Regions from separate parts of the Microbispora sp. H10670 genome, predicted to be linked through region 3. Evidence: riboswitches for the same ligand, from Rfam matches in the RefSeq annotation. Region 3 holds a riboswitch; each other region holds the start of a gene.
The links. Region 3 has a riboswitch for cobalamin ahead of HHX33_RS14615 (CbtB domain-containing protein). Riboswitches for the same ligand answer to the same signal wherever they lie in the genome.

Region 1 (4,789 bases), on a different contig from region 3:
CGGCGTTCGGCTGGGAGACTCCCACGATCGACACCGATCTGGGCGCGCACGCCGGGCACTCGGGGCACGCAGCGAGCGGCGGCCAGGCCGGCGGCACCCAGGACGTGGGAATCGACCAGATCACACGGGCGGCGGCGAGCTGGCGGCTGTCCGGCCCGCTGGAGGTCGTCCTGCCGGGCGAGCCGGGGGACGCGTACGTGGTCAAGGAGATCCGCAAGACCGTCCCCACGCGCCTGGACCAGCTGGCGTTCGACCCGGCGACCGGGCGGTTCGTGGGCGAGCTGCGGTTCGCGGACTATCCGCTGGCCGCGAAGCTCACCGAGTGGGGCATCGACGCGCACATGGGGCTGCTCTTCGGCCTGGCCAACCAGATCGTCCTGGCCGCGATCGCCGCCGGGCTCATCACACTGATCGTGCTGGGCTACCGCATGTGGTGGCGCCGCCGCCCGACCCGCGGCTTCGGCCGGCCCCACCCCCGGGGCGGCCTGCGGGGCCTGCACTGGGGGCTGTTGGTGCCTCTGGCCCTGCTCACCGCCGTGGCCGGCTACTACCTGCCCCTGATGGGCATCTCCCTGGCCGTGTTCCTGGTGATCGACGTCCTGCTCGGACTCCGCGCCAGGCGGGCGGGCTGACGCCCGAAGCCGTCGTACGGCGTCTCATCGGGCCGGTTCACCCGAGCGGTGGACCGGCCCCGCGAGGCGTGCCCTCCGGCTGACCAGGCACAGGCCCCCGACCAGGGCGATCGACGCGATCACCGGCGCCGGCCCCGGCGCGAAGCCGGTCACCGTGAGGGTGAGCAGCGCGCCGCCGACGAGCGGCGCGGCGACCGCCACATGCCGTCCGGTGGCGGCTCCCGCCGGCTCCTCCCATCGGCCGAACAGGGCGGTGAGCCCGAGCAGGACCGGCGCGAGGGCGGCCGGCCACAGTGGGGCGCCGCTCCACCAGGCCGCCGAGCCGGGGAGAGGAGTAGCCGGCCCGAACCCGATGGTCGCGAGCCCGGCGACGGCGACGAGCGCCGTCATGTGCCACAGGTAGACGGTCATCATGCGGGGCGCGAGCGCGGTGAGCACCGCCTCGGCGCGGGGCCGGCGCGCCAGCGCGTTCAGGGCGGGGCGCAGCAGCATCGCCAGGCCGAGCTGGCCGGCGAAGAGCGCGAGCAGGCACGCGCTCGGCGGGGCCATGTTCGAGACCGCGCCGGGCATCCCGATCATGCTGGCCGGGTACGGCCCGGCCACCACGAGGGCCGCCACCATCGCGAACCCGGCCACCGCGAGCGCCGCCGCGCGGCGTCCCCGCAGCCACTCCAGGCCGCCGTCGGCGTACCGGAACCCGACCTGGTGGACGGCCAGCCACACGAACGCGACGTTGAGATAGCCGGCGGCCTCCAGCCCCGAGAAGCGGACCACGTCCGTCAGCACCGCGCCGCCCGCCAGCACGGGCAGCGCGACCCCGGCCCGTACGCGCAGCAGGCGGGGGGTGGCCACCACCGCGAGCAGGTAGACGGCGAGGAACCAGAGCAACTGGCCGACGGTCCGCGCGGCCACCTCGACCGGCTGCGGGGGCACGCCGAGCGCCGTCAGGAGGTGGGGGAGCGGCAGCCAGACGGCCGCGAGCGGCGCCACCGGCCAGGCCAGGCGGCGCACCCGCCGCGCCGTCCACTCCCGCGCCGTCCACTCCCAGGCCGTCCGCTTCTCCGCGGTCGGCCGCCGCGTCGACCGCTCCCGGGCCGTCTCGCGCGTGTCCGGCAGGCCGGCGCGGCGCGCCGCGGACCGGAAGCTGATCGCGTTGGCCGCGCCCCCGGCGAAGAAGACCAGCGGCATCACCTGGGAGATCCAGGTGACGAACGGAGCCGCCGCCAGGGCGTTGCCCGTGGTCAGCCGTCCTCCGGCGTACGACAGGACCGGCATCGCCCAGTGCTGGACGACCACGAGGACCATCCCGAAGACGCGCAGGATGTCGATGAAGCGGTCCCGGGGCCCGGGGGCGGCCGGGGCCCGCGCGGGGGCGGGGGGAAGCATGGTCAGGGACACGGGGGAGCCGCCTTCGGTGTGTCGATCGTCGGTTGCCGGACGCCGGTCGTCCGTCGCGGACCCGGCCGGAGCGGGGAGCGGTCGCGACCGCGCGCTCCGGCGCCGGCCCGCGGACTGAGGAGGAGTGGGGGAGATAGTCCGTCAGGAGCTTCTGCCGGGAACCGCCCGGCCGCTCCAGGGTCCCGCCCGGCCGCCGTCCGGCGCAGCGACGGAGCCACTACTCCCGATCATGGGCGAGCCCCCACCATCGGGGTGGGGCCTGCCCTACCACCCCGGCGTACGGGCAGGCGGGCGGACCTCGGCGGCCGGGGGAGGATGACGGCGCCGCGAGGCGGGTTGGTACCGTTGCGTCCGACGCGCGCAGCGCAGCGAAGTCCGGTGAGAACCCGGCGCTGTCCCGCAACTGTGGTTCCCCGCCCCCGGGGACGAGCCAGGTCGCCTGCGTTGTGCGCCGACGCCGTCAACCCTCGTGGAAAAGGGTGATCCGTCCAATCCCGCGGGTCTCTCGATTTCCCGGCTTTCCCCCTTGGAGGACCCTCGTGAGGCCCCTGCGTACGGCCGTCGCGGGTGTGGTGCTGGGCGTGCTCGGACTGGCCGGCTGCGGCCAGAGCGACGGCTCCGCCACTTCCGCGTCCCCCGCCGCCTCGAACCCCGCCGCTTCCAGCTCCGCCGCCTCGGGCGGCGCCTTCCCCGTCACCGTCCAGGCGGGCAACGGCGCGGTGACCATCGCCAAGCGGCCCGAGCACATCGTGTCGCTGTCCCCGACGGCCACCGAGATCCTGTTCGCGATCGGCGCGGGCGCCCAGGTGGGCGCGGTGGACGACCAGTCGAACTACCCGCCCGAGGCGCCGAAGACGTCGCTGTCGGGCTTCAAGCCCAACGTCGAGGCGATCGCCGCCGCCAAGCCCGATCTCGTCGTGCTCGCCAACGACCTGGAGGGCGTGGTCGCCGGGCTGGGGAAGGTCGGCGTCCCGGTGCTGCTGGAGCCCGCCGCGACCAAGCTGGAGGACACCTACGACCAGATCAGGGACCTCGGCGCGGCCACCGGCAACGTGGACAAGGCCGAGGAGGTGGCCGGCGGCGTCAAGCAGAAGATCGACGCGCTCGTCGCGGCGGCGCCCAAGGGCAAGGGCCTGACCTACTATCACGAACTGGACACCACGCCGTACGCGGCCACGTCGAGCACGTTCATCGGGCAGGTCTACAGCCTGTTCGGGCTGAGGAACATCGCCGACGAGGCCCCCGACGCGGCGGGCGGCTATCCCAAGCTGTCGGCGGAGTTCGTGGCCAAGGCCGACCCCGACCTGATCTTCCTCGGTGACACCAAGTGCTGTGGTCAGAACGCCGCCGCGCTGGCCAAGCGGCCGGGCTGGTCCGGCCTGGCCGCCCTGAAGCGGGACCGTGTGGTGGAGCTCGACGACGACGTCGCCTCCCGCTGGGGACCGCGCGTCGCCGACCTCGCCCAGGTCGTCAGCGACGCCGTCCAGAAGGCGGCGGGCTGAGCCGGTGGTGACGCGCAGGCCCCCGGTGACGCGCACGCCCCCGGGATCGCGGTGAGAGCGGTGCCGCGGCGGGTCCGGGTGACGGGGTGACGGCGGCGGGCCGGTCACGCCGGGCGCTGCTCGTCGTGTGCGTCGTGCTGCTGGTCAGCCTGATCGCCGGCCTGGCGGCGGGCGCGGCGGTCATCTCGCCCCGCGCCATCGCGCTGGCCCTGCTCGACCGGCTGCCGCTGGTGTCCCTGCACTCCGGCCTGCAGCCGAACGAGGAGGGCATCGTCTTCCAGCTCCGGGTGCCCAGGGTGCTGCTGGCCGCCGTCGTGGGCGGCCTGCTCGCCCTCGCGGGGGCGGGCTACCAGGGTGTCTTCCGCAACCCGCTGGCCGATCCGTACCTGCTCGGCGCGGCGGCCGGGGCCGGGCTCACGGTGACGCTCGTCGTGGTCTTCCTGGGCGGCGACGCGGGGGTGGCGGCCGTGCCGGTCGCCGCCTTCGCGGGGGCCGTCGGCGGGGTCGTCCTCGCGTACGCGCTGGGACACACGGCGGGCCGGGGAGGCGGCACCGCGACGCTCGTGCTCGCCGGGGTCGCGGTCACCTCGTTCCTCACCGCCATCCAGACCTTCGTGCAGCAGCTCAAGGTCGACGAGCTGCAGCGCATCTACTCCTGGATCCTCGGAGACGTCGGCGGCGGGTGGGAGCAGCTCCGCATGATCGCGCCGTACGCGGTGGTGTCGACGGTGGTCGTCCTGCTGCACGGGCGGCTGCTCGACGTGCTGTCGGTCGGCGACGAGGAGGCGGTCAGCCTCGGCCTGCACGCGACGCGCGTGCGGTTCACCGTGCTGCTGGCCGCCTCGCTCGCCACCGCGTCCGCGGTGGCCGTCAGCGGATTGATCGCCTTCGTCGGGATCGTGGTGCCGCACGTCGTCCGGCGGCTCGCCGGGTGGTCCTACCGCGTCGTGCTGCCGCTGTCGTTCCTCGGCGGGGCGGCGTTCCTGGTGCTGGCCGACACCATCGCGCGCACGGTGCTCGCCCCGGCGGAACTGCCCATCGGGGTGGTCACCGCGTTCGTCGGGGCGCCCTTCTTCGTCGCCGTCCTGCGGATGACCCGGCGGGTGGAGACGTGAGCGGCGACGCCGCCGGCCCCGGCGTCCCGGCGGTGGAGGCGCGCGGGCTGGGCGTCACGCTGGGCGGGCGGCCGGTGCTCGCGGACGTCACCCTGTCGGCCGCGCCGGGGGAGTGGCTTGCGGTCATCGGCCCCAACGGCGC
Region 2 (4,789 bases), on a different contig from region 3:
GCTGATCAGCCCCGAGCTGCCGACCGTCGCGGTCGTGCCGGACGACGAACTGCTGGACAAGAACCTCACCACGCTCGGCGAGATCCGGGCGAGGCACGGGCGCATCCTCATGGTCGGCCACCGCACCTCCGAGGCGGCCGACGACTGCATCGTGGTGCCCAGGAACGAGGTGGAGCTGGACCCCATCCTGCTCACGATCCCGCTCCAGCTGTTCGCCTACCACGCGGCCGTCGCCCTCGGCCGCGACGTCGACCGCCCCCGCAACCTCGCCAAGAGCGTCACGGTCGAGTAGCTCCTCCACATCCCGTCCGGCTCCCGTCACCGACGCGAGCCGGACGGTCCGGTCTCCACGGTGAAATGGCCGGGGGCCGGGGTACGGGTGCGCACATCGACTACTTCCTCATGGCGCTGCCCGTTGTCGCCCACTGATCTTCATGCGTGCCCGCCGGCCCGCCGATCGCCACATCCGTAACGTCCGTTATGTCATGACATGGGGTGGTTGCTCATAGTCTGTCCGCATAAGGGGCTCTTCGGGGGGAGGGTGCCGGCATGCGACGCCGTACGGTTCTCGCACTGGGGGTCCTGGCCCTGGCGGGCGGATGCGGCACCCCGGCGCCTCCGTACCTCGGGGAGATCTCCCTCCTCGTCCCCGGCCCGCCGGAGTGCTGGGGGGACGGCGTCGCCCGGAGCCTGAAGTCCCTCATCGAGGCCCGCCGCTGGGCCGGCAGAGTGCTGGTCACGCGGGACGCCGGGGGCGGCGGCGCGTCGGCCGTCGGACGCTTCGCCGTCGGACGGCCGGACCGGCTGATGGTCGCCGACCCCCTCCTGCTGGCCGACTACGCGCTGGGTCGCGCGCCCGGCGACGCGGGGCCGTTCGCCGCCCGGACCGTGCCGCTGGCCAGGCTGGCGGGGGAGTGGCAGGTGCTGGTGGCCTCCCCCGATTCGGGTTACCGCACGTTCGAGCAGGTCGCGGCGGCCCTGCTGCGCACTCCGGAGCGGGTGAAGGTGGCGGGCGGGCCCGACCGCGGGCCCGGCCATCTGCTGCTCGGCCTGACCGCCCGGGGCCTCGGGGCCGATCCGCGGCTGGCGGCGTACGAGGCCTTCGACAGCCCCGCCCGGGCCGTCGCGGCGGTGGCCGAGGGGACGACCGCGCTCGCCTTCGGCGGGCGCGGCGACGTCGCCGCCCACGTCAGGGCCGGGCGGCTGCGCCCGCTCGCCGTCTCCGCTCCCGAGCGCCTGCCCGGCCTGGACGCGCCCACGCTGACCGAGTCGGGGGTGCGGGTGGCGTACGCGAACTGGACCGGCCTGCTCGCCCCCCTCGGGGTGGCGGCCCGCGAGCGCGACGCGCTGATCGGCCTGTGCCGGGCCGTCGCGGACTCGCCCGCCTGGCTCCGCCTGTGCGAGCGCAACGGCTGGACGCCGATGTGGCTCGCCGGCGAGGAGTTCCGGCAGTGGCTCACGGGCGAGGCGCGTCGTACGGCCCTGCTTCTCGATGATCTCGGAATCCGGTGACCAACACAACTTGTAGGGCCGCTTGCGAGATCGCCCACTAGATGTAGGATCCATCGCGTCGCTGGTTCACCTCGGTGAGGCAAGAGGGAACCCGGTGTGAATCCGGGGCTGCCCCGCAGCGGTGAGCGGGAACGACCGCCGTCACAGAGCACTGGTGCGTGAGCGCACCGGGAAGCGACGGCCAGTAGGTCCGGCGGGCGTGTGTCCCGCCGGTCGCCCGCGAGCCCGAAGACCTGCCCGCGACCGCGCGCGGAGTCACCGCGCGCGCCCGCGCCGTGCCCCGAGGGAGGGCCCGCCGCCCGCAGGCCGTGCCGTCGCACGCGTGCGCCGCGGCGTCCCCTCCCCTCCGGCCGGCCGGGTCAGGAGACGAGGAGGAGAGGGCGACCGATGACGATCACCGACCCGGTCTCCGCGCCCGCGCGCCCCGCTACGGGGCCGCGCGGCGCGGGGGAGACCGCGGACGTCTGGCGGGCCATCGAGGAGGCGGCGGCGGGGGTCGTCGCGGACCCGGAGAACTCCCGGCGGGCGGCGCGGCTGCTCGCCCGGGTCATCGAGGAGGAGACGGCGGGCCAGGGGGTGCGCGCCTTCTCCGAGTCGGTCGCGGCCGCCCACGCGGCCGGGCTGCTGGGCGACGCCGTCGCCGCGTTCGTGGCCGACGAGGCCGAAGCGCTGGACGCGCTGATCGACCCGGCGGCCGACGACCGGTTCGAGTACTTCGGGCTGCGCACGGTCTACGACCGCTACCTGCTGCGGCATCCGGTCACGCGGCGGGTGCTCGAACGCCCGCAGCACTTCCTGCTACGCGTGGCCTGCGGCCTGTCGGCGAGCGTCGGCGAGGCGGCCGAGCTGTACCGGCTGATGTCCGCGCTCGCCTATCTGCCCAGCTCGCCGACGCTGTTCAACTCCGGGGCGCGCCGCCCGCAGCTGTCGTCGTGCTTCCTGCTCGACTCGCCGCGCGACGAACTGGAGAGCATCTACGAGCGGTACGGCCAGGTGGCGCGGCTGTCGAAGTACTCCGGCGGGATCGGCGTCGCCTGGACCCGGGTGCGCTCGCGCGGTTCGCTGATCCGGGGCACCAACGGCCTGTCCAACGGCATCGTCCCCTGGCTGCGCACGCTCGACGCGTCGGTGGCGGCGGTGAACCAGGGAGGCAGGCGCAAGGGAGCCGCCTGCGTCTACCTGGAGACCTGGCACGCCGACATCGAGGAGTTCCTGGAACTTCGCGACAACACGGGCGAGGAGTCGCGCCGCACCCACAACCTCAACCTGGCCAACTGGGTGCCCGACGAGTTCATGCGCCGGGTCGAGGCGGACGGCGTGTGGTCGCTGTTCGACCCCAAGGAGACCCCCGAGCTGACCGACCTGTGGGGCGAGGCGTTCGACGCCCGGTATCGCGAACTGGAGGCTTCCGGGCGGTATGTCCGGCAGGTGCCCGCCCGCACCCTCTACGCCCGGATGATGCGCACCCTCGCCCAGACCGGCAACGGCTGGATGACCTTCAAGGACGCCGCCAACCGCGCCTCCAACCAGACCGCGCTGCCGCGCAACGTCATCCACCTGTCCAACCTGTGCACCGAGATCCTGGAGGTCACCAGCGACGGGGAGACCGCCGTGTGCAACCTCGGCTCGGTCAACCTCGCCGCCCACCTGAACCCCGAGGGGGACGCCGTCGACTTCGGCCGGCTGCGCGCCACGGTCCGCACCGCCGTACGGTTCCTCGACCGCACGATCGACCTCGGCTTCTACCCGACCCCCGAGGCGGAGGCGGCCAACCAGCGGTGGCGGCCGGTGGGCCTCGGCGTCATGGGCCTCGCCGACGTCTTCTTCGCGCTGCGCCTGCCGTTCGACTCGCCGGAGGCGCTGACGCTGTCCACCCGGATCGCCGAGGAGATCGCGCTCGCGGCGTACGGCACCTCGGCCGACCTGGCCGCCGAACGCGGGCGTCACCCGGCGTACGAGGAGACGCGGGCGGCGGGCGGCGTCCTGCACCCCGACCACTACCCGTGCGCCCCGGCGCACCCGGAGGAGTGGGCGGCGCTGCGCGCGAGGATCGCGGAGACCGGGCTGCGCAACTCCCTGCTGGTCGCGATCGCGCCGACGGCCACGATCGCCTCGATCGCGGGCTGCTACGAGTGCGTCGAGCCGCAGGTGTCCAACGTCTTCAAGCGTGAGACGCTGTCGGGGGAGTTCCTCCAGGTCAACCGGTATCTCGTCCGCGACCTCCAGGCCCTCGGGCTGTGGACGCGGGCGATCCGCGACGCGATCAAGCTCCACGACGGCTCGATCCAGGACATCCCCGCGATCCCCGGCGAGCTCAAGGCGCTCTACCGCACCGCCTGGGAGCTGCCGCAGAAGGCGCTCGTCGACCTCGCGGCCGCGCGGCAGCCGTACGTCGACCAGTCGCAGTCGCTCAACCTCTTCATGGCCGCGCCCACGATCGGCAAGCTCTCGTCGATGTACGCCTACGCCTGGCGGTCGGGCCTGAAGACCACCTACTACCTGCGCTCGCGCCCCGCGACCAGGATCGCCCAGACGACCGTGCCGGCCGTCACCCCCGCCGTGCCCGATGAAGGGGCGGTCGCCTGCTCCCTTGAGAACCCCGAGATCTGCGAGGCGTGCCAATGAGAACGATGCTGCTCGACCCGGGCATGGACCTGACCCTCCGCCCGATGCGCTACCCCGGGTTCTACGAGAGGTACCGCGCGGCGATCAGGAACACCTGGACCGTCGAGGAGGTCGACCTCGCCTCCGACCTCGCCGACCTGGCGACGCTGGAGCCGGGGGAGCGGCACCTGATCAACCGGCTGGTGGCGTTCTTCGCGACCGGCGACTCCATCGTGGCCAACAACCTCGTGCTGAACCTCTACCAGCACGTCAACGCGCCCGAGGCCCGGCTCTACCTGAGCCGCCAGCTGTTCGAGGAGGCCGTGCACGTCCAGTTCTACCTGACCCTGCTGGACACCTACCTGCCCGACCACGACGAGCGGGTGAAGGCGTTCGCCGCCGTGGAGCACATCCCCTCGATCCGCGACAAGGCCGAGTTCTGCTTCCGCTGGATCGACTCGATCAGCGAGCTGTCGCGGCTGGAGACGCGGGAGGACCGGCGGGCCTTCCTGCTCAACCTCGTCTGCTTCGCCGCCTGCATCGAGGGGCTGTTCTTCTACGGCGCCTTCGCCTACGTCTACTGGTTCCGCTCCCGGGGGCTGCTGGGCGGCCTCGCCACCGGCACCAACTGGGTGTTCCGCGACGAGTCCATGCACATGGAGTTCGCCTTCGA
Region 3 (4,789 bases):
ACGGCCAGGTGCAGCACCATCGTGGCGCGGCTCGCCGACAGCGTCGCGAGTTCCTCGCCGGGCGGCATCGGGGTGGCCCGCGCCGACGTCCTGGTCAGGATGATCGTCTGGCTCACCCCCGGAACCGTCAGCTCCCGCCCCAGGGCCGCGGCGGCGGCCGCGAAGGCGGGCACCCCCGGGATCACCTCGTACGGCACGCTGTGCGCGTCGAGCCTGCGCATCTGCTCGGCGACCGCGCTGAAGACCGACGGGTCGCCGGAGTGCAGCCGCGCCACGTCGAGCCCCGCCTCGTGCGCCGCCGTCATCTCGGCGACGATCTCGTCGAGGGTGAGGTTCGCGGTGTCCACGAGCCGCGCGTCCGGCGGGCAGTCGGCGAGCAGGTCGCGCGGCACGAGCGACCCGGCGTACAGGCAGACCGGGGCCGCCTGAAGGGCCCGCAGCCCGCGCACCGTGATGAGGTCGGCCGCGCCGGGCCCCGCACCGATGAATCGAACCGTCACTGCTCGCGCTCCTTCCGCGCCGTCCAGATGGTCACCGGCATCAGGGGACGCCACCCGGTGAAGCCGCCCACCGGCGAGGCGCGCTGCACCGACAACCGCACGAGGTCCCCGCCGAGCCGCGCGTGCCACCCCGCGAGGACCGCCTCCGACTCCACGGTGACGGCGTTCGCGACCAGCCTGCCGCCCGGGGCGAGGGCGTCCCAGCAGGTCTCGACCACGCCGGCCCCCGTCACGCCGCCGCCCACGAAGACGGCCGCCGGGGCGGGCAGCCCCCCGAGCGCGCCCGGGGCGGCTCCGGTGACGACCCGCAGGCGCGGCACGCCCAGCGCGTCCGCGTTGTGCCTGACGCGGTCCGCGCGGACGGGGTCGCGCTCGACGGCGACGGCCCGGCACGACGGATGCGCGCGCAGCCACTCGACGGCCACGCTCCCGGAGCCCGCCCCCACGTCCCAGAGCAGCTCGCCCGGCAGGGGCGCCAGCTTGGCCAGGGTGACCGCCCGCACCTCCTGCTTGGTGAGCTGCCCGTCCGACTCGTACGCCTCGTCCGGCAGCCCAGGCACCCTCCCCAGTGGCACCGCCGACGGGACGTCTGCGCAGGCCACCGCCACGACGTTCAGCGCGGGCGGCGTCTCGCCGACCGGCCAGCCCGCGGCCGTGCCGTCGCGGCGGGACTCGGTCGCCGCGCCGAGATCGCCGAAGACGGTGACGCGGCTCGCGCCGTATCCCCGCTCGGTCAGCAGGGCGGCGACCAGCGCGGGCGTGTCCGCGCCCGCGCTGAGGACGAGGACGCGGCGGCCCGGCGCGAGCGCGGCGGTCAGCGTGGCGGGCGGCCGTCCGACCAGGCTGACGGTCTCGACCTCCTCGGCGGCCCAGCCGAGCCGCGCGCAGGCCAGGGCGGCCGACGACACGTGCGGCAGCACCCGCAGCCGGTCCGGCCCGAGCAGCCGGGCGAGCGTCGCGCCGACGCCGAAGAACATGGGGTCGCCGCTGGCGAGCACCGCGACCGCGCGTCCCGCGTGCGCGTCGAGCAGCCCCGGCAGCCCCGCGACCAGCGGCGACGGGTACGGCACCCGCTCGCTGGCCACCGAGGCGGGCAGCAGGGCGAGCTGCCTGGCCGACCCGACCACGACGTCCGCGGCGACCAGCTCGGCACGCGCCGCGTCGGTGAGACCGGCCCAGCCGTCCGCGCCGATCCCGACGACCGACACGGGCCTCATCGGGAGGGCTTCCTGAGCAGGTAGGTGTCCATGACCCAGCCGTGCGCCTCGCGCGCCTCCGCCCTGAGCCGCCGGATCTCGCCGGCGACCTCGCGCACCGGCCCGGCGACGAGGATCTCGTCCTCGGTCCCGACGTACGCGCCCCAGTAGACGTCGGCGTCGGCGGCCTCCGGCAGGTCCGCGAACGCGCAGCCCGCGTCGAGCATCACCACGATGTCGCCGGCGGCCTCGACGTCGGTGGGCAGGCGGCGGCCGGTCGTGATGTGCACCGGGCTGGCGACCCTGGTCAGGCTGACGCGGTGCCGCGCGGCCAGCGCCGACACGCTGCTGATCCCCGGAATGACCTCGTAGCCGAACGGCTCCGCGCCCCTGGCCAGGACGTCCTCGACGATCGCGATCGTGCTGTCGTACAGGGCGGGGTCGCCCCAGACGAGGAACGCGCCGACGCCGTCCTCCGGCACCTCCTCGGCGATGAGCCGGGCGTAGACGTCGGCCCGGCGGGCCCGCCAGTCGGCCACCGCCTCCACGTACGCGCCGCTCGTGCGGTCGCGCTCCGGGTCGCGCGCCTCGACCGTCCGGTACGGCTCCCGCGCGTGGGCCGCGATCAGCTCGCGCCGCAGCCGCACCAGGCCGTCCTTCACGGCTCCCTTGTCGAGCAGGAAGAACACGTCGGTCTCCGCGATTGCCGCGGCGGCCTGGAAGGTCAGGTGGGCGGGGTCCCCGGCGCCGATGCCGATGATCAGGACTCGCTTCATAGGTCACGAGTATGGACCCCGGCTTGACGTACTTATGCGGACGGTGCACGCTCAAGGCGACAAAAGAAGACAGAGGCGACGGTGCGCAGGAACCTGGTGTGAATCCAGGACGGTCCCGCCACTGTGACCGGGGAGTGTCTCCCGCTCGTCACCACGGCCGCGACGGCTGGAAGGTTCGGGCGACACGATGACCCGGGAGTCAGGACACTGACCCGTTGTCCTCCATCACCGGGGCGAGCGACCCCGTGAGGAGAATCACATGGCTCAGCCGGCCGTCCCCGTCTCCCGGCCCCTGCCGGTCACCATCCCCGTACGCGAGATCCTGCCCTGGGCGGTCTTCGCCGCCGTGGCCGGGCTCGTCCTGCTCTACTTCGTCGGCGCGGAGCAGGGCGCCACCCACCTCATCAGCGGGCACACCGTGCACGAGTTCGTGCACGACGGCCGGCACCTCCTCGGCTTCCCCTGCCACTGAGGCCCGCCCGATGCCCACCATGCGCTCCCTGCTGGTGCGCGGCATGCTCGTCGGCCTCGCCGCCGCGCTGCTCGCGTACGTCGTCGCCTGGTTCGCCGGAGAACCCCAGGTCGCCGCCGCCATCTCCATCGAGGAGGCCAGGGCGGCGGCCGGCGGAGAGGCCGCCGAACCGGAACTCGTCAGCCGGACCGTCCAGGAGACCGCCGGCCTGCTGACCGCCCTGCTCGTCTACGGCGCCGCCCTCGGCGGCTTCTACTCCATCGCGTACGCCTTCGCCCACGGCCGCCTCGGCGCTCTCGGCGCCCGCGCCACGGCGCTCACCGTCGCCGCCGCCGGGTTCGTCGTCGTGTACGTGACCCCCATCCTGAAGTACCCGGCCAATCCCCCGGCCGTCGGCAACCCCGATTCGATCGGCCGCCGGACCGCGCTGTACTTCGCGATGATCCTCGTCGCCCTCCTGGCGGCGGCGGTCGCCGCGTACGCGGGCCGTTCCCTGTCGTCCCGCCTGGGCGCCTGGAACGCCGCCCTGTCGGGCATCGTCGTCTACGCCGTCCTCGTCGGTGTCGCGTACGCCGTGATGCCTCCGATCGACGAGGTTCCCGACGACTTCTCCGCCGACACGCTGTGGTGGTTCAGAGTGGCGTCGTTCGGCATCCAGTTCGTCCTGTGGGGAGCCATCGGCCTCCTGTTCGGCGGCCTGACCGAACGCTCCCTGCGCCAGGGAACCCCCCGGGAGGCCGGGCTCCGGCACGCCGCGACGCGCTGAACCGGGTCGGGACCACCCCGCGGGCCGCCCGCGTGAAGCCGGTGTGTCACAGGTGGAGCGCGTCGGGGGCGTCGTCCTCGACGAGGAAGCCCCCGGACTGGTGGTGCCAGAGCCGGGCGTAGGACCCCTGGGCCTGGAGCAGCTCGCCGTGGGTGCCCTGCTCGACGACGCGTCCCCGGTCGAGCACGACCAGGCGGTCCATGCGGACGACGGTGCTGAGCCGGTGCGCCACCACGAGTGCCGTACGGTCCTGCATCAGGCGCCACAGGGCCTCCTGGATGAGGATCTCGCTCTCGGAGTCCAGGGCACTGGTCGCCTCGTCCAGCAGCAGGACGGGGGCGTCGCGCAGGATGGCGCGCGCGAGCGCGATGCGCTGCCGCTGGCCGCCGGAGAGCTTGACGCCGCGCTCGCCGATCAGGGTGTCGAAGCCGTGCGGCAGAGACTCGACGAACTCCGTGACGTGGGCCGCCCGCGCGGCCCGGAGGATCTCGGCGTCGGTCGCGCCCGGCCGGGCGAACGCGAGGTTCTCCCGCACGGACCGGTGGAACATGGCGGGTTCCTGCGGGACGTAGGCGATGAGACCGCGCAGGTCTGCTTGCCGCAGCCGGGCGATGTCCTGACCGCCGATCAGGATCCTGCCTCCGTCCACGTCCATGAGACGCAGCAGCAACCGGGTGAGGGTGCTCTTGCCGCCACCGGACCGCCCGACCAGCCCGATCTTGGTGCCGCCGGGGATGTCCAGGTTCAGGCCGTCGAACAGCGGCGCGCCGCCGGCGTACCCGAATCGCACCCGCTCGAAGCGGACGCTCGCGTCGGCCGGGCGCAGGGGCTGCGGGTCGGCCGGGTCCACCACGGTCGGCGGCGTGAGGAGCAGCTCGGTGAACTGGGCGGCCTCGGTGAGCGTGCTCTCCATACGCCGGTACACCTGGTTGAACTCGAACATGATGTTGATCGCGTTCGTGTAGTAGGTGAACGTCACGACGATGGCCTCCACACCGAGGCCGCCGCGGAGCGCCGCGGCGAGGAGCAGGCCCGTGGCACTGGTGAGCACCGACAACGGGGCGACGACCATGTCCACC

Region 1: another riboswitch for cobalamin. It lies ahead of HHX33_RS27935 (ABC transporter substrate-binding protein); the one in region 3 lies ahead of HHX33_RS14615 (CbtB domain-containing protein).
Region 2: another riboswitch for cobalamin. It lies ahead of HHX33_RS21990 (ribonucleoside-diphosphate reductase subunit alpha); the one in region 3 lies ahead of HHX33_RS14615 (CbtB domain-containing protein).

What each region holds. Positions count from the first base shown of each region.
Region 1 is NZ_JABBWW010000025.1:32,033-36,821, forward strand. It holds gene HHX33_RS27925 (PepSY-associated TM helix domain-containing protein) at 1-632, shown strand, start outside; gene HHX33_RS27930 (acyltransferase) at 657-2,030, opposite strand; cobalamin riboswitch at 2,368-2,492, shown strand; gene HHX33_RS27935 (ABC transporter substrate-binding protein) at 2,570-3,532, shown strand; gene HHX33_RS27940 (FecCD family ABC transporter permease) at 3,619-4,647, shown strand; gene HHX33_RS27945 (ABC transporter ATP-binding protein) at 4,644-4,789, shown strand, end outside.
Region 2 is NZ_JABBWW010000016.1:56,793-61,581, forward strand. It holds gene glmS (glutamine--fructose-6-phosphate transaminase (isomerizing)) at 1-292, shown strand, start outside; gene HHX33_RS21985 (Bug family tripartite tricarboxylate transporter substrate binding protein) at 550-1,512, shown strand; cobalamin riboswitch at 1,558-1,768, shown strand; gene HHX33_RS21990 (ribonucleoside-diphosphate reductase subunit alpha) at 1,900-4,137, shown strand; gene HHX33_RS21995 (ribonucleotide-diphosphate reductase subunit beta) at 4,134-4,789, shown strand, end outside.
Region 3 is NZ_JABBWW010000008.1:225,540-230,328, forward strand. It holds gene cobM (precorrin-4 C(11)-methyltransferase) at 1-500, opposite strand, end outside; gene cbiE (precorrin-6y C5,15-methyltransferase (decarboxylating) subunit CbiE) at 497-1,717, opposite strand; gene cobF (precorrin-6A synthase (deacetylating)) at 1,714-2,472, opposite strand; cobalamin riboswitch at 2,497-2,703, shown strand; gene HHX33_RS14615 (CbtB domain-containing protein) at 2,732-2,944, shown strand; gene HHX33_RS14620 (CbtA family protein) at 2,955-3,710, shown strand; gene HHX33_RS14625 (ABC transporter ATP-binding protein) at 3,757-4,789, opposite strand, start outside.